4 regions of the Micromonospora sp. WMMD967 genome follow, and region 3 is predicted to be linked to each of the others. Evidence: riboswitches for the same ligand, from Rfam matches in the RefSeq annotation. Region 3 holds a riboswitch; each other region holds the start of a gene.
The links. A riboswitch is a leader RNA that binds a small molecule or an ion and turns the genes downstream of it on or off. The one in region 3 is predicted to bind cyclic di-AMP.
Positions count from the first base shown of each region.

Region 1: linked by a shared signal. The riboswitch ahead of O7631_RS30565 (hypothetical protein) and the one ahead of O7631_RS05555 (NlpC/P60 family protein) in region 3 are both predicted to bind cyclic di-AMP.
Region 2: linked by a shared signal. The riboswitch ahead of O7631_RS07715 (hypothetical protein) and the one ahead of O7631_RS05555 (NlpC/P60 family protein) in region 3 are both predicted to bind cyclic di-AMP.
Region 4: linked by a shared signal. The riboswitch ahead of O7631_RS15205 (C39 family peptidase) and the one ahead of O7631_RS05555 (NlpC/P60 family protein) in region 3 are both predicted to bind cyclic di-AMP.

Region 1 is NZ_JARUBK010000001.1:6,801,176-6,805,379, forward strand. It holds gene O7631_RS30555 (AAA family ATPase) at 1-341, shown strand, start outside; gene O7631_RS30560 (cation diffusion facilitator family transporter) at 448-1,365, shown strand; cyclic di-AMP (ydaO/yuaA leader) riboswitch at 1,479-1,610, shown strand; gene O7631_RS30565 (hypothetical protein) at 1,666-2,679, shown strand; gene O7631_RS30570 (hypothetical protein) at 2,797-3,312, shown strand; gene O7631_RS30575 (SRPBCC family protein) at 3,918-4,204, opposite strand, start outside.
Region 2 is NZ_JARUBK010000001.1:1,622,850-1,627,053, reverse strand. It holds gene O7631_RS07720 (YibE/F family protein) at 61-1,431, shown strand; cyclic di-AMP (ydaO/yuaA leader) riboswitch at 1,598-1,728, shown strand; gene O7631_RS07715 (hypothetical protein) at 1,733-2,752, shown strand; gene O7631_RS07710 (carbonic anhydrase) at 2,902-3,615, opposite strand; gene O7631_RS07705 (MarR family winged helix-turn-helix transcriptional regulator) at 3,812-4,138, shown strand.
Region 3 is NZ_JARUBK010000001.1:1,163,195-1,167,398, reverse strand. It holds gene O7631_RS05565 (pyridoxamine 5'-phosphate oxidase family protein) at 1-439, opposite strand, end outside; gene dcd (dCTP deaminase) at 539-1,117, shown strand; gene O7631_RS05555 (NlpC/P60 family protein) at 1,177-2,217, opposite strand; cyclic di-AMP (ydaO/yuaA leader) riboswitch at 2,231-2,366, opposite strand; gene O7631_RS05550 (peptidoglycan recognition family protein) at 2,603-4,204, shown strand, end outside.
Region 4 is NZ_JARUBK010000001.1:3,248,787-3,252,990, forward strand. It holds gene O7631_RS15190 (acyltransferase) at 1-24, shown strand, start outside; gene O7631_RS15195 (hypothetical protein) at 118-504, shown strand; gene O7631_RS15200 (hypothetical protein) at 636-1,406, shown strand; cyclic di-AMP (ydaO/yuaA leader) riboswitch at 1,692-1,833, shown strand; gene O7631_RS15205 (C39 family peptidase) at 2,067-2,915, shown strand; gene O7631_RS15210 (alpha/beta hydrolase) at 3,050-3,796, shown strand; gene O7631_RS15215 (hypothetical protein) at 3,905-4,204, shown strand, end outside.

The DNA.
Region 1 (4,204 bases), 5.6 Mb from region 3:
GGTCCACCGGCGTCGATCCGGTCGAGCTGGTGGTGCCGGCGACGGGTTTGGAGACCGCGACCGTGAAGGCCGCCGCCGACCTGCTGGCCGAGGTGGAGGGCACGGTCGGCGTGATCACGCCGGTGCCACGTCGCAACGAGGTCGCCGGCTGGCTGGACGCGCTGGACGCGCCGAGGTTGCAGGTGGTCACCAGCCTGGAGGCCAAGGGCATGGAGTACGACGGAGTCGTGCTGGTCGCCCCGAGCGAGATCCGGGCGGATCCCGGTGCGGGGGTACGCACCCTGTACGTGGCGCTGTCCCGGGCCACCCAGCGACTCACCACCATCGACCCCACCGGTTGACCTGCGCGAGCGGCCGCCGGGGGGAGGCGCGACCCGCACACTTGCACACATTGCGATGTGAACATACATTGGACCGGACCTCGGACGGCGGCGGAAGGTAGTTCACGTGGGCGCAGGTCATGACCACCACCACGGATCCGTCGCCAATGCCGCACACCAGCACCGGGGTCGACTCTGGGCGGCATTCGGGCTGCTCGCCACCCTGATGGTGGTCGAGGCGGTCACCGCCCTGCACACCGGGTCACTCGCCCTGCTCTCCGACGCCGGGCACATGTTCACCGACGTGCTGGGCATCGGCATGGCGCTCGCCGCGATCACCGCGACCCGGCGGGCCGCCGGCGACCCGCAGCGCACCTTCGGGCTCTACCGACTCGAGGTGCTCGCCGCACTGGCCAACGCCGTCCTGCTCTCCGGTGTCGCGGTCTACGTGCTGATCGAGGCGATCCGCCGCTTCGGCGACCCGCACGAGGTCATCACCGGTCCGATGCTCCTGGTGGCCGTCCTCGGCCTGCTCGCCAACATCGTCGCCTTCGCCCTCCTCCGCGCCGGCGCGCGGGAGAGCATCAACATCCAGGGCGCCTACCTGGAGGTCCTCGGCGACCTGCTCGGCTCGGTCGGCGTGATCGGCGCGGCACTGCTCATCACCGTCACCGACTGGTGGTGGGCCGACCCGCTGGTCGCCGTCGCCATCGGTGTGTTCATCCTGCCGCGCACCTGGCGGCTGGCCCGGGCAGCCATCCGCATCCTGGTGCAGGCCGCACCGGAACACCTCCAGGTGACCGCCGTGCACGACCGGCTGGCCGCGGTGCCCGGCGTGGTCGAGGTGCACGACCTGCACGTCTGGACGCTCACCTCGGGCATGGACGTGGCCTCCGCACACCTCACCATGGAGCCCGGCGCAGAGGTCGGCGCGGTGCTCACCGCCGCGCGTACGGCCCTGCACGACGACTTCCGAATCGAGCACGCCACGTTGCAGATCGAGCCAGGCGCCGCCTCCGGGTCGTGCGGCTCGATCGAGTGGTGAAGGTGACTTCCCCGTGCTGACGCACTCACCGTCCGTCACATTCGCTGCAGCCGCCCCACCAGTACCGGTAGGCTCTGTCCCGGCCGCCACCAGGCGGCGCCTCCCGGCGCCGGTGGTGGTCGTCGCCTAATCGCCCACACGGGCGAACCGGGGAACCACGTTCCTGGGGTGCATCCGCGTCAGCGGTAGGGATCTTCCGTCCCGAACCCGTCAGCTAACCCGGTCGGCGGCTGACGGAAGGAATGCGCAGTGGCACCAGCACGACCACCTGCCGCCCGACTGGCGGCCCTGATCGTCGCGATGCTCGCTCTCGGCGTCGCGCTGCCGGCCGGCACCGCCTCGGCCGCTCCCCCGACCGGCCAGCGGGCCGCCGCACCCGACTCCGACGAAGAGGGCGGCACCCCGGCACTCCGCGCCCAGCTCGAAGCCGCCAGCAAGGGCTACCTGGACGCGAAACGCTCCCTGGACACCTCCGTGCAGCGGCAGCAGCAGCTCACCACCCAACTGAAGACCATCGAGGTCGAACTCGACCAGCGCAGCGGCAAGGTCGGCGAGATCGCCGGCGTCGCGTACCGCACCGGCCGACTCAGCACCATCTCGGCGCTGCTCAACAGCAACACCCCGGAAGGCTTCATGGACCGGGCCGCCTCCCTGGACGCGGTGGCCGCCAACGAGGACCGGGTGCTGCGCGACCTCCTCAGCACGAAGGACCAGGCCAACCGGACCCGCGCCGCCCTGGACGGTGAGATCAACGAACAGCGCAAGCAGGTCGCGGTGATGGCCAAGCGCAAGGAGCAGGCCGAGCGGGCCCTGACCGTCGCCACCACCCCGAAGCCGCAGACCACCGCCGACACGGGCTCCAACCGGGGCACCTCCACCAGCAACGCGAAGGCCGCGCCACGCAACTCCGACGGCTCCTGGCCGAAGGAGTCGTGCAGCGTCGACGACCCCACGCCGGCCAGCGGCTGCATCACCCCGCGCACCCTGCACGCGCTCAACCAGGCCAAGGCCGCGGGCTTCACCCGGTACGTCTCCTGCCACCGCAACGGCGGCTCGGGCGAACACCCGAAGGGCCGAGCCTGCGACTTCGCCGCGCAGAAGGGCGGCTTCGGCGGGGACGCCACCGGCGGGGACAAGACGTACGGCAACAACCTGGCGGCGTACTTCATCCGCAACGCCGACCGGCTCGCCGTGCTGTACGTGATCTGGTACCGGCAGATCTGGCTGCCCAGCAGCGGGTGGAAGTCGTACAGCGGGGCGGGCGGCGACCCGTCCAGCGACCACACCAACCACGTACACCTGTCGGTCTACTGACCGCTCGTGGCCGGTGCCCCCGTCGAGGAGCACCGGCCACGGCTACGTCGCGGGACGTACACCCGATGTCGCCGGTCATCGGACGACCCGGCCACGGTCAGCGGGCAGCATCGCGGTATGCCTCGGATCCCACCTACCGCCCGCAAGGCACTGCTCACCCTGCACCTGGTCACCTCGCTGGGCTGGCTCGGCGCGGACCTGGTGCTGCTCACCCTCGGCATCGCCGTACAGCGGGGCGCCGACCCGGCCGTCCTCTACCCGGTCGGCGCGCTGGTCGGCACCGTCCTGTTCGCACCGCTGAGCGTCCTGGTCTGGTTGATCGGTGTCGTCAGCGCGCTGCTCACCCCGTGGGGCCTCCTGCGCTACCGGTGGGTGCTGGTCAAACTCGTCATCACCACGGTGATGGTCGGACTGGTGCTGTTCCTGCTCACCCCGAATCTGCGGCACGCCGGAGCGCTGGGCGCCGCCCTGCCCGTACGCGATCGCGCCGACCTGGTGATCGCGCCCGCGGTGTCGACCACCCTCATGATCATCGCGACGGTGCTCTCCACCTACAAGCCGTGGGGCCGCCGGCAGGCCGCCCGAACGACCACCGCGAGCACCGCCCGCACGTCGGTGCCCACGCCGCCATGATCGTCGCCCCCGACAAAGGCGCCGCGAGAGGGCGACGCCGCCCAACGGCGGCCACGCCGCCATGATCGCGGTGCCCAACCGCGACAACGCCCCACGGCGAGTGTTCGCCGCCATGATCGCAGCCCCCAACCGCCACAACGCCCCACGGCGGGTGTTCGCCGCCATGATCGCGGCGCCCAACCGCGACAACGCCCCACGGCGAGTGTTCGCCGCCATGATCGCGCTGCAACCAGGATGTAGTGGTGGCCTGAGCGCCGTGAGGCCACTACATCCATGATCGAGCGTGACCTTGAGGGCTGCGGGCGCGCCGATCCGCCCGCGGGCGGTCGCGCCGGGTGTTCGCCCTCAAGATCCGCGCAACATCAGGGATAGTGCTGTCTCCCGCACGTCGGAGGCAGCAACATCCGGGATATTGCGCGGATCTTGGGGGCGAGGGCGCGGGGCGCGGGGCGCGGGCGCGCGGGGCGCGGGGCGCGGGGCGCGGAGCGCGGGGCGCGGAGCGCGGGCGCGCGGGGCGCACGGGCGTGAGGCGCGGGCGCGCGGGGCGCGAGTGGGGCGCGCGGGCGTGAGGTTTGGGCGCGCGGGGCGCGAGTGGGGCGCGCGGGTCAGGCGGCCGGTGGGGGGTCGTCGGCGCGTTCCAGGGCCGGTCCCAGTCGGGTGGCCAGGGCGAGGTGGGCGGCACGGGCCTGGCGGAACGCGTACCGGAACAGGGGGGCCGGCGCGGTCAGTGTGATCTCGACGTCGATCCGGACCAGGCCGTCCGGCTCGGGGCGCAGTCGGGTGTGGTTGCGCACGGTGGTGGCCGGCCATTGACGGGCCACCATGACGATCTCGTCGTCCTCGTTGATCAGCACGTCCGCGTGGTACGTGGTCGTGAAGCGCAGCGGGCCGA
Region 2 (4,204 bases), 460 kb from region 3:
GACGGTGAACCGACCGGCCCACTGACACGTACCCCGCACCGGATCGTTGGGAGTCTCACCTTGGGTTCCGACCACGCCCGTCCCGCTCCGTCCGCCCCACCCCGGGTGCGACGGATCCTCGTCATGACCGTGGTGCCCCTCTTCGTCGCCACCGTGATCGCGGCCGTACTCCTCTGGCCACGCGGCGGGTCACCGCAGTCCGACGGCGGCGCGGACGTGCCGCGCTACAGCGGCACTGTGACCCGGGTGGTGATGGAGCCGTGCCCGCCGTCGCCGTCGAGCCCCGAGGGCACACCGAGCGTCGGCGACGGGCGCTGTGGCACCGTCGACGTCCGCGTGGACGACGGGCCGTCGGCCGGCAAGCAGGTCGAGACGCCGGTGCCCGACGGGCCGGGCGCACCCCGGGTGGAGGTCGGCGACGAGGTCATCCTGGTCGAGCTGACCGACCCCACCGATCCCACCATCAGCAACTGGAACGTCGCCGAGCACCAGCGGGGCACCCCGATGCTGTGGTTGGCCGTCGTCTTCGCCGCCGCGATCGTCGCGTTCGGTCGGTGGCGGGGTCTCGCCGCGCTCGCCGGGCTGGCCGCCAGCTTCGCCATCCTGCTCACCTTCGTGCTGCCGGGCATCGGCGCGGGGAAGTCACCCCTGCTGGTGGCGGTGGTCGGTGCCGCCCTGATCATGTTCGTGGTGCTCTACCTGACACACGGGGTCACCGCACAGACGTCGGTGGCGGTGCTCGGCACCCTGGGGAGCCTGGTGTTGACCGGCGTGCTCGCCACCATCGCCACGGCCGCGACCCACCTCACCGGCTTCGGCAGCGAGGAAGCCACCACCCTGTCGATGTTCCAGGGCGACGTGGACCTGCACGGCCTGCTGCTCGCCGGAATCATCATCGGATCGCTCGGGGTGCTTGACGACGTGACAGTCACCCAGGCGGCCACCGTCACCGAGCTTGCGCACGCCAACCCCGGCCTGACCCGGCTCCAGCTGTACCGCGCGGCGACCCGGGTCGGTCGGGCGCACATCGCGTCCACTGTCAACACCATCGTGCTGGCGTACGCGGGCGCGTCGCTGCCGCTGTTGCTCCTGCTCACTGCCGACGCGCGGCCGATCGGGCAGATCCTCACCAGCGAGTTCCTCGCCCAGGAGATCGTCCGCAGCGCGGTAGCCACCCTCGGCCTGATCGCCGCCGTGCCGCTGACCACCGGACTGGCCGCGGTGGTCACCGCCGCCGGTCGCACGGACACCACGTCGCCCGCCGGGGCTTCCGCCCCGCGACCGCAGACGGACCGGGCGGAGGCACTGGCCGCACTGATCTCACCGCGAACGGGTCACCCCGAGGAGTCGGACCCGACGCGGACTCCACCCCCATCTACCGCCGCCGACCGGTGGCCGGAGCCGAACAGGAGCACGGATACGACATGGTGACACTCCTCAGCGTGACCAGATCGGGCCTCCACCCTGAGAACCGCGTCACTGGTCACTCAACGCTATGGCGAAATGACGCTTTTGGTCGGCATCCAGGCGTAGCTCACCCGGTCGACTCTCGGGTAACCTCGCTGCCGGTCACCGATGAAGGCGCGAAGCGGCGTCTGCGGTGCCACCGCCCAATCGCCAACCGGCGAGCCGGGGACCCAGGTACGTGGGGTGAATCCGCGTCAGCGGTAGGGGCCACTTCCGCCCCGAACCCGTCAGCTAACCCGGTCGGCGGTCGAGGGAAGGGAACATTGTGACGGCACCCCTACGCCGCTGGTTGACACCCGTGGTGGCCGTGATCGCCGCACTCACCGTGCTCGCCGGGCCCCTCCCGGCCCACGCCGCCCCGACGAACCCCACCCCGTCCGGGCACGAGGAGGACGGCGAGCCGAAGCTGCTCACCGACGTCATCGAGCAGGCCAACCGCGACTACTCCGCCGCGAAGTCCCAACTGGACAAATCCAAGAAGCGGCAGAACGAGTTGGCGCAGGAGGTCGATCGGGCCCGGGCCGACCTGGACGCGCTGGCCCCTCAGGTTGGGCAGATCGCCGCCCAGTCGTACCGGACCGGCCGCATCGGCGCGCTCGCGATGCTGTTGGAGAGCAAGGCCCCGGACGCGTTCGTCCAGCGCGCCTCGCTGCTCGACGAGATGAACATGGTCAACGAGAAGAAGCTCGCCGAGGTCAACACGGTGAAGGCCCGCGCCGAGCAGGCCAAGCTACTTCTCGACGCGGAGGTCCGCGAGCAGCAGAAGCAGACCGCCGTGATGGCGAAGCGGAAGAGCGAGGCCGACAAGGCGCTCTCCCTCGTCGGCGGGAAGGGCTTCACCGGCGGCCTGGTCGACGCCACCTCGAAGGTCGCCAAGATCGGCCCGGGTCGCACCGCCGACGGTGACTGGAAGCCGCAGTCGTGCAGCGAGAAGGACCCGACCACGTCGGGTTGCGTCACCCCCCGCACGCTGCACGCGTACAAGGAGGTCAAGGCGGCCGGCTTCAACCGGTTCGTCGGCTGCTACCGCTCCGGCGGGCCGTGGGAGCACCCCAAGGGCCGCGCCTGCGACTGGTCGCTGCAGAAGAGCGGCTTCGCCCCATGGCACAACGACGACACCCGGAAGTACGGCAACAACGTCGCCGCCTTCCTCATCCGCAACGCCGACCGACTGGGCATCTACTACGTCATCTGGAACCGGCAGATCTGGTTCCCGGCGACCGGCTGGAGTTCGTACAGCGGGCCGTCGAACCACACCGACCACGTCCACATGTCGCTGCTCTGACCCGCAGGACCTTTGTCGAGGGCCGTTCCGCGTCGCGCGGAACGGCCCTCGTCGTATCGGGCCGCAAAAGACGCGGCTCTCGTCGCGTCAGGCCGGGAGCGACGCGGCTCTCGTCGCGTCAGGCCGGGAGCGACGCGGCTCTCGTCGCGTCAGGCCGCGGCGGGCGCGGCCGGGTCGGCGTCGAGAGTCGTGAGGCCGGCCGGTACGGCGGCCACCGGGCGCACCTCTCCAGCGGCGAGCCGGTACGACACACCCACCACCGCGCACCGCCCCTGCGCCACCTCGCCGGCCAGCACGGGCGACTGCCCGAGCAACGTCTCGACGGTCTGTGCGATGTGGATGTCGACGATGCCGTTGATGTCCTGCACACCCTCGGCGTCGGCCCGGCGCAGGCTGGGCAGCACGGCGTCGACCACAGCGGGCAGGTGCCCCGGCGGTCGGGCGCCGGTCGCGGCGGCCTCCCGGGCCGCCTGCACCGCTCCGCACGAGTCGTGACCGAGCACGACCACGAGCGGGGTGCCGAGCACTGTCACCGCGTACTCCACGCTGCCGAGCACCTCCGGGCCGGCGGTGTGGCCGGCGGTCCGGACCACGAACAGGTCACCCAGCCCGCGGTCGAAGATGATCTCGGCGGCCAGGCGGGAGTCGGAGCAACCGACGATCACCGCGAAGGGGTGCTGCCCGTCGGCCACGGCGGCCCGACGGCCGGCGTCCTGGTTGGGGTGGCGAGGAGAGCCGTCGACGAAGCGCCTGTTGCCAGCGACCAACTCGGTGTAGGCCAGAGCCGGCGCGCTCGGCGCGGCTGCCCGGTCGGTGGTCCGCTGCGGCCCCGGCTGCCCACCGGTAGTTCCGGAATGACTCATCCCCGCACCTCGTCTCGATGCATCTGACCTGGTCAAACGGCTTCAGGTGGGCCGGCGGCGGGCGCCGGCTCGGGGTCAACGGTCACACGCACCGAAAAACGCGTCAAGGGATGCGTGATATAGATTTCATACGTTGACCCCGAATCGACCCGCGGGCGACGCACCGAGGGCGGGCATCCGGAGAGGCGGTCACACGATGACGAACACGTCGACCGGCAGCGGGCGGAACTGGACATTCCTCACCAACCACGGTCACGTGCTGCTGGCCATCGCCCGCGACCCCACCGCCCGGCTGCGGGACGTCGCCGCCGAGGTCGGGGTGACCGAACGCGCCGCGCAGGCGATCGTCGCCGACCTGGAGGCGGACGGATACCTGCACCGGACCCGCGTCGGCAGGCGCAACGAATACACCCTCAACCCGGCCGGCCGGTTCCGGCACCCCGCCGAGGCCGACCGTCAGGTCGGCGCGCTGCTCGCACTGTTCGCCGAGACGCCCACCGCGGACGTCGACCCCCCGGCCTGACCGTCGTCGCCGGGCCGTTGCCCGACCGGGCACAGCGGTAATCTCTGCGGGTGCGCGAATGCCCGC
Region 3 (4,204 bases):
GGCTCGGCGCGACACCCGGGACACCGACGGTGTGTTGCTCGCGGCGGGTCAGCATGGCCACGTCGACGGTGAACTCGAACAACCGCCAGTCGACCTGCTGCTCGGCCCGGGCACTCTGCGCCAGCCGCGCGACCCGGACCGGATCGGTCACCGGACGAGCGTGCCCCGCCAGGTAGGCCTCGTCGTCGCTCTCCTCCGGGGGGAACGAGTGCAACGCGTAACGGCCGTCGCGTTCGAGGTCACGGCGCTTCGGGGAGTCGATGATGAAGCAGAAGAGACCCTCGTCCGTGATGACCGGGGAGACCGGGTGGACCCGGGGCCCACCGTCTGCGCGGACCGTGGCCAGGTAGCCGAAGCCCGGCCCGTACTGCTGGAGGAGAACGCGGATCCCGTCGGCGAGTCGGGGCTCGTCGGCGGCGAAATCGGACCAGGAAGCCATGCGAGCATTCTATCGAACAAATGTACGACGGGCGACCTCGACGCGCTGGTCACCGGCACCGAATCCGGCCGGTTTCGGCAACGCGGCTATGGTGGTCCGATGCTGCTCTCCGACCGCGACCTGGTCTCCGAGATCAAGGCCGGCACGCTGGGCCTGGAGCCGTTCGAGCCCACCCTGGTCCAACCCTCCAGCATCGACGTCCGACTCGACCGGCTGTTCCGGGTCTTCAACAACCACCTCTACACCCACATCGATCCGGCGATGCAGCAGGACGACCTGACCTCGGCGGTCGAGGTGCCCGACGGCGAGCCGTTCGTGCTGCACCCGGGGGAGTTCGTGCTCGCCTCGACGCTGGAGGTCATCTCCCTGGGCGACCAGCTCGCCGGCCGACTCGAAGGCAAGAGCTCACTGGGCCGGCTCGGGTTGCTCACGCACTCCACCGCCGGCTTCATCGACCCCGGCTTCTCCGGACACGTGACGCTGGAACTCTCCAACGTGGCGAACCTGCCGATCACCCTCTGGCCGGGCATGAAGATCGGGCAGCTCTGCATCTTCCGGCTCTCCTCGCCGGCCGAGCACCCGTACGGCTCGGTGGTCTACGGATCCCGCTACCAGGGTCAGCGGGGGCCGACGCCCAGCCGCGCCTGGCAGCACTGGCGCACCTGGCCGACCCGCTGAACCCGTGACGACGAGGGCCCGCCGCGACGGATCGCGACGGGCCCTTCGGTCACTCCCGATCAGCCTGGACGGCCGTAGCTGTGGATCGGGCCGTCGTCGACCTTCTTCATCTTGACCGGTTGGCCGGCCTGCGAGGCGTGCACGACCCAGCCGCCGCCGACGTACATGCCGACGTGGTGGATGTCGCTGTAGTAGAAGACCAGGTCGCCGGGGCGCAGGTCGCCCTTGCTGACGTCCTTGGTGACGCGGCTCTGCTGGGCAGCGTTGTGCGGCAACGACACACCGGCCTTCGCCCAGGCGGCCAGCATCAGACCGGAGCAGTCGTACGAGTTGGGTCCCTCGGCGCCCCACACATAGGGCTTGCCGATCTGTGCGCAGGCGAACTTCACCGCGACACCCGCGGCCCCGCCGGGATAAGTGCCGGGGCAGGGCGCGGGGCGCAACGAGCCACCGCCACCGTTGCCGTACACCTTGAGGCGGAGCTTCTGCAGCCGGTCGATCTCTTCGTTGATCTGCTTCTTCTTCGCCGCCAACTGAGCCTCGGTACGGGTCAGCTGGGCCACCATGTCGTCCAGCGGCGCCTTCTGCGCGGCCAACTCGTCCCGCAGGTCGGCCACCTCGCGGACGTCCTGCTGCTGGTTGTGCGCGAACCGGTCGAGCATCTCGAGCTGACTGACCACCTCGCTCGGCGACCGGCTGCCCAGCATCGCGTTGACGGTCGAGACGGTCTCACCCTTGTACGCCCGCACGGCGAGGGCGCTGACCTTGTCCATCGCGGCGTCGACCTGCTGTTCGAGCGGGGCAATGCGGGCGGCCAGAGCGTCGGCCTGCTTGCGCTTGACGGCGAGGTCGGCCCGGGTGGCGTTGTGCCGTTCGATGATCGGTTCGAGTTTGTTCCAGTCCTCGTCGATCTGACGCTCGATCTCCGCGACGGACGGGTCGGCGTGGGCCGCCGTGGCGGTGCCCGTCAGGACGACGGCGACGCCGACCAGTGCGGCGAGAGCGGTGGTGAAGCGGGACCAGCGTGGGCGCGGCACGATCGGCGTCGGGCCGGCTGCTGCCGACCGCTCGGACGACGGCCGCGGGGCATGGAGTGCCACCGGGGTTCCGTACTCCTTCTTCCTGACCGCCTACCGGGTTAGCTGACGGGTTCGGGCGGGAAGTCGGCGCCCTACCGCAGTGGCTGCGGATTCACCCCGAGGGACCTGGGTCCCCGGTTCGCTCGGAAACGACTCGGCGGTGTCGGTCCGTTACCGCCCGGGCTGGGCGGAGCTGCTATCGGGCCGACGAATGACCAGAGTAGAGACGCCTGTTACCAATCCGCAACCCGTGGGGCCGTGACACTCCGTACCGATCGCGTGGGGGCCAGCGGCCCGGAATGAAGATTTCTTTCTGAACAAGTCGATACATGGAAAGCTATTGACGCGGACTCTCCAGCGGCGCGATGGTGACCTGACCTCTACCCGCGAGAATCTAGGGGGTTCGATGCACCATCCAACCCTGTCGACCGGCTGGCGCGCACTGCTCGCCACCACCGTCATCGCCGCCGCGAGCGCGGTGCCACTCTCGGCGGCGGCCGCCGCCGCACCCACCGCCAACCGCCAGCAGCAGTACGCCGCCGCGGCGAGCGAGTACGGCGTACCGACCGGTGTGCTGCTCGGCGTCTCCTACCTGGAGTCCCGCTGGGACAGCAACGCCGGCACACCGAGCACGAGCGGCGGCTACGGCCCGATGCACCTGACCGACGCCCGCCACGTCGCCGCTCTACCCGGGCGCGGCCACCACGACGCCGGTGCCGAGGACCCACGCGGCGACGACTCCCGGCCCGCCCTGGCACCCGCGCCCCGGCCCGCCGAGACTCCCGGGCCGGCCGCCGCCGCGTTGCAGACCGTGGACGCCGCAGCCGCGCTGACCGGCGCCGCCCCCGAGGCGCTGCGCACCGATGCGGAGGTCAACATCCGGGGCGGGGCCGCGCTGCTCAGCGCGTACCAGCGGGAGTTGGGTGCGCCGGTCGGCGCGGACACCGACCCGGCGGCCTGGTACGGCGCGGTGGCCCGCTACGCCGGTGCGGACAGCGCCGACGCCGCGGCGGCCTTCGCCGACGAGGTCTTCACCACCATCGCCGCAGGCGAGTCACGGGTGACCGACGACGGGCAGCGAATCACCCTGCCGGCGATCGCGGTACAACCCCAGCGCTCCTGGTTGGACCGGCTGGGCCTACGCCGGCTGGCCCGCCCGGACGGGGTGGAATGCCCGCGCACCATCTCCTGCGAGTGGATCCCCGCGCCCTACGAGGCGTTCGGCGACGGGGACTACGGCAACCACGATCTCTCCGACCGGCCCGCCCGGCAGAAGATCGAGTACATCGTCATCCACGACACCGAGGCGAGCTGGGCGACGACCCTGCAACTCGTCCAGGACCCGACGTACGTGAGCTGGCACTACTCGCTGCGCTCGGTCGACGGGCACATCGCCCAGCACGTGAAGACCAAGGACGTCGGCTGGCACGCGGGCAACTGGTACGTCAACGCCAAGTCGATCGGTCTCGAACACGAGGGCTTCGCCGCGCAGGGCACCTGGTACACGGAGGCGATGTACCGGACCTCGGCGAAGCTGGTCCGGCACCTGGCGCTGCGGCTGGGAATCCCGCTCGACCGCCAGCACATCATCGGCCACGACAACGTGCCCGGCACCGTCGCCTCGACCGTGCGGGGAATGCACTGGGATCCAGGCCCGTACTGGGACTGGACGCACTACTTCGACCTGCTGCACGCACCTCGGCTGGACACCGGCACCCCGGCCACCGGGCTGGTCCGGATCGACCCGGACTACGCCACCAACCAACCGGCGTTCACCGGATGCGTCACCGCAGGTGTTCCGTGCGCGCCGCGCGGCTCATCGTCGGTGGTGCTGCGGAGCGGGCCGTCCGCGGACGCGCCGCTGGTCAACGACATCGCGCTCCGGCCGGACGGCACCCCGAACACGATGGCCGTGTCCGACCACGGGGCCCGGGCATCCGCCGGGCAGACGTACGCGCTCGCCGGACGGCAGGGCGACTGGACCGCGATCTGGTACCTCGGGCAGCGG
Region 4 (4,204 bases), 2.1 Mb from region 3:
TCACGGTACGTCGACTCGCGCTGACACCGTCCACCCTGCTCAGTGGGGTTCGGCGCGGCGTGCGACGACACGCCCGTGGTCGGTGCGTCGAGGTCGGCACGACGGTAGCGTGAGGTCGTGCTTCCGGTCGCGTTCACCTGTCCGCTGTGGTGGGTGGCGCGCTGGGCGACGCGGGTGCTGACCAGCCTCGCCGTCGTCGCGGCCCTGGCGCTCGGCGCGGGCCCGGCCTCGGCCGCCGTGCCAACCCCGTTCGGCCTCGGATCACTCCCGGCGACCTGCCCGTCCACCTGCGCACAGGGGGCGGTGCACGAGGCGCAGGCGGCGACCGGGGAGCCCGTCGAGGAGTCCTCCCCAGCGGGGTCCGTCGACCCGCAACCGGCTGCGCCCGGCGACCAGACCACCGCACCGACCGGCCCGCGGCCGGTGCGCGCGGCCGAGTCCGACCGGCTGCCCCTGGTCCACAGCCCGAGCAGCCGGGCACCCCGGGCACCACCCGGGCGCTGAGTCACCGGGACGAGCGTCCCGCCCCGCCGCGCCTGTCGACCCACCAGCTCCGCGCCCCGCCGGCCCGTGCTCTGCCCTGGCCCGGTGGCGGTGGGGCTCCCATCGCATCGCTCTCTCCCGAGGTGCCGACCATGGAGACCGCTGTCTTCTACCAGTTCGTGACCGAGGTGCCGCAGGCCGCCGCCATCTGGTCCACCCTGTTCCTGCTGGCCCTGGGCGTACTCGCCCTGCTGGTGGCCCGCCCCGAGCGGGAGACACCCCCGGACGCCCCGCGCACTGCCGCCCTCACCGCTCGTGAGGTGGCCGCCGCCGAGGCCGCCGACACGCGCCGGTACGCCGAGGAGGTGGCTGTCGCCGCGACCGGGGCGGCCCGGACCGCGCAGCGGCGACGTGCTGACTGGCTGACCGCTCAGGAGGAGATGGAACGGGCCTGGGCCGCGTACGACGAGGCGGACACCGCCGCCCGTCGCTTCGCGGGCGCTGGGGCGCTGCCCACCCCGCAGACCCCCCACACCCCGGCCGAGTACGCCGCCCGCGAGCGCTACCTGCACCGGGCCGCGATGACGGCGTACTGGCGGGGTGACCTGAGCATGGCGCAGCTCGGCGACGTGTTCGCGCACCGGCGCGGCTGGGATCCCCGGCGGCACCCGGTCGAGCAGGAGGTGCTGCTCAGCCGGACGATCCGGGACACCCGGCTGGCCGACTACCAGGCCGCCGCATCCCGGGAGCGGGCTGCCTGGCGGGACGCGGAACTGGCTGCCGACTCAGCGCGGGCACTCGCGACGGAGAGCTGCGCGGCGGCGGCCCGGCTGCGACCGAACCCGCTACCCGCGCGGCGAACGGTGACCGGTGCGTTCCGCCCCGCTGTCGTGGCGCGATGGCGGCCGGCGCGGGCGAGTTGAGCCCGATCCGTGACGTGAGCCGGGTCACGCCGACCGGAATTCGGGCGTCCGGCACGATCGGCGCGAATCTTCCGGTGAATCTGGCCGCGTTCTCGGCGGCCTGTCCGGTTGTCGCCCGTAGGCGTCACCGTAACCGCTTGTCCCATCGAGTCACGTCATCGGCAATACGCGCAGAAATTGCCGCTCCATTTCAGGTTTACGCAGGTGGGGCTGGCTTGGCAGGGGTGCGGACGGGCCAGTACTGTCGTCCCGTCCGGTGCGGTAACCGATCGCAAGAGGCGACGCCGCGCCGACCCGCTCAATCGTGATGAACGAACCGGGGACCCACCAGTAAGTCCGGGGTGAATCCGCGAGCCAGAGCCCGCGGTAGGGCGATCTTCCCGCCCGAATCCGTCAGCTAACCCGGTAGGCGGTGTCGGAAGGAGTTCCATCCTCGTGCAGCACCTTTCCACCCCTCGGTTGTTCCCTCGCCTCCACGGCGCAGCGGTGCCCCCGCTCATTCGTCCAGTGACGGTGAGCTGACCCCCCGGGTCATCGCCTAACCGCCCGGCCACGCCGGGCGTTCCCCTGAGCGGTTCACCATCCGCGGACCACGGTCCGCGCGCTGGCGCCTGCCCGGATACCGGTCCGGTCGCCGGTGTGCCGCTCTCCCCCCGATCCGTGGAGGACCCCGTGAAGCACACCCTGCAGCGTCAGCTCCGCCGTTTCGCCACCGAGCGTCCGTACCAGATCGTTGCCGCCTCGGCCGCGGCCCTCGCGATCGCCACCACCACTGGCGCCCTGCTCACCACCGCCGACGACGCACCCGCCGGCCAGCGCACCGCGACCACTGTCGCCGAGATGCGCAGCGACGTCGCCGCCTCCCGCGGCGAGGTGCGTGAGGCGTCCCCGTCGGCCAGCGCCGCGCCGAGCACCGCCGCTCCGGCCACCACCGCCGCGTCGCCGGCGGCCAAGGCCAAGGCCAACCCCGACCTCACCCGTAAGCCGACGCCGCCGAAGCCGCCCGCGACCAAGGTGCTGGACTACGACTACGAGGCGCAGAACACGTACTACAACTGCGGCCCGGCGGCCACCCGGAACGCCCTCAGCGCCGCCGGTATCGACCGCACCCAGGAGGAACTCGGCGCTGAGCTGGGCACCACCGAGATGGGCACCAACTCCGCCGAGGACACCACGCGGGTCCTCAACGCCGAGGTGAAGGGCTCCCCGTACCGGACCCGGATGTTCGCCGGCGCCCCCAGCCCGGCCCAGATGGACCGGCTCCAGGCCGACGTCGTCAAGGCCATCACCGACGGCCGTGGCGTGGTCGCGAACGTCGTCGGCGACGCCGTCGACACCAACGGCGGTTACCACTCCTACGGCGGCGGTCACTACATCGCCGTCGTGGGTTACAAGGACAACGGCCGTACCGTCCGGATCGCCGACTCGGCCAACGCGGCCGACCCGTCGTACTGGATCACCACCATCGACCTGGCCAACTGGATCGCCAGCCGGGGCTACTCCGCCTGACCCAGGCACGCTGACCGCCGCGGGCGTCGTCCCCCACGAGGGGCCGACGCCCGCGGCGTTCTCGTCGGTGCCGTCGGTGTCCTGCGGAGGCGTCGACTCTCGTACCGGGCCGTGAACCGTGGGAGACTGCGGCCGTGGTGGATGAATCGGGTGGTCAAGCCGGTCGTGGGCGGGTCCTGCTGCTCCTGCACGGAATGGGCACGACCGGGGACGTCTGGTTGCCGTGGGCGCCGCTGCTCGAGCAGCGCTGGGCGGGGCGGTGGCTGGCGCCGGATCTCGCCGGCCACGGCTGGGCGGCACCGCTGCCGTCGTACACCTTTGCGGGGTTCGCCGACCGGATAGCGCGCGGCCTGGCGCCCGGTGACCGGCTCGTCGTGCTCGGGCACTCGCTGGGTGGGGTGGTCGGCCTCGCGCTGGCCGCCCGCGCCGCCGGGACGCCCGTGGACGCCGTGGTCGGGCTGGGCATCAAGGCCGTCTGGTCACCCGACGAGCTGGCCCGCGCCGCCGACCTCGCCGCCCGCCCGGTCAGCTGGTTCGCCACCCGCGCCGAGGCGGCGCGCCGCTACCTTCGGGTGTCCGGCCTGGCCGGCCTGGTCCCGCCGGACCATCCGGTGGTGGACGCCGGCCTGCGTCAGGTCGACGGCCGGTGGCGCCTCGCCATGGACCCGACCGCGTTCGCCGTCGGCGAGCCCGACCTGGCCGCGCTGCTGGCGGCGACCGACGCGCCGGTCGTGCTGGCGCGCGGGGAACACGACCCGATGGTCAGCGACGAACAGCTCAAGGAGTACGGGGTCCCGGTCGCCACGTTGCCCGGTCTCGGCCACAACGCGCACGTGGAGGACCCGGCGGCCGTACTGGCGCTGCTCGACCCGTACCGCTGAGCGGTCCCGACCGGAAATATCGGTCGTGCGGTCGCACCTTCGACACCTACATTCGGCCGGATGCCTGCTATTGATCCGTCCCTTGTGGTCACCGTGAGCCTGAATGTCGTGGACGCTCGACTCGACGATGCCGCGCGTCGGTGCCGGTCCCTGCTCGCGTCGCTCGGCGCGGTGGGTCTGGTGGCGTCCCGCACCGAAGCCGACGGGCCCCGCGACGGGGTGGACGTCGACCTGACGCTGATGCCGTCCGTCCCGTCCGTTTCGGGCGCTGAAGCGGTACGTCACCTGGCCGCGCCACTGCTGACGCGCTTCCGGTGGAGCCGTGGCGATCTCGAGGTGGACGAATCGGCGGCCGGTCACCCGATGGGTTTCGCCGCTGGTCGTGAGCGGACGACCGCCGGCGTGACG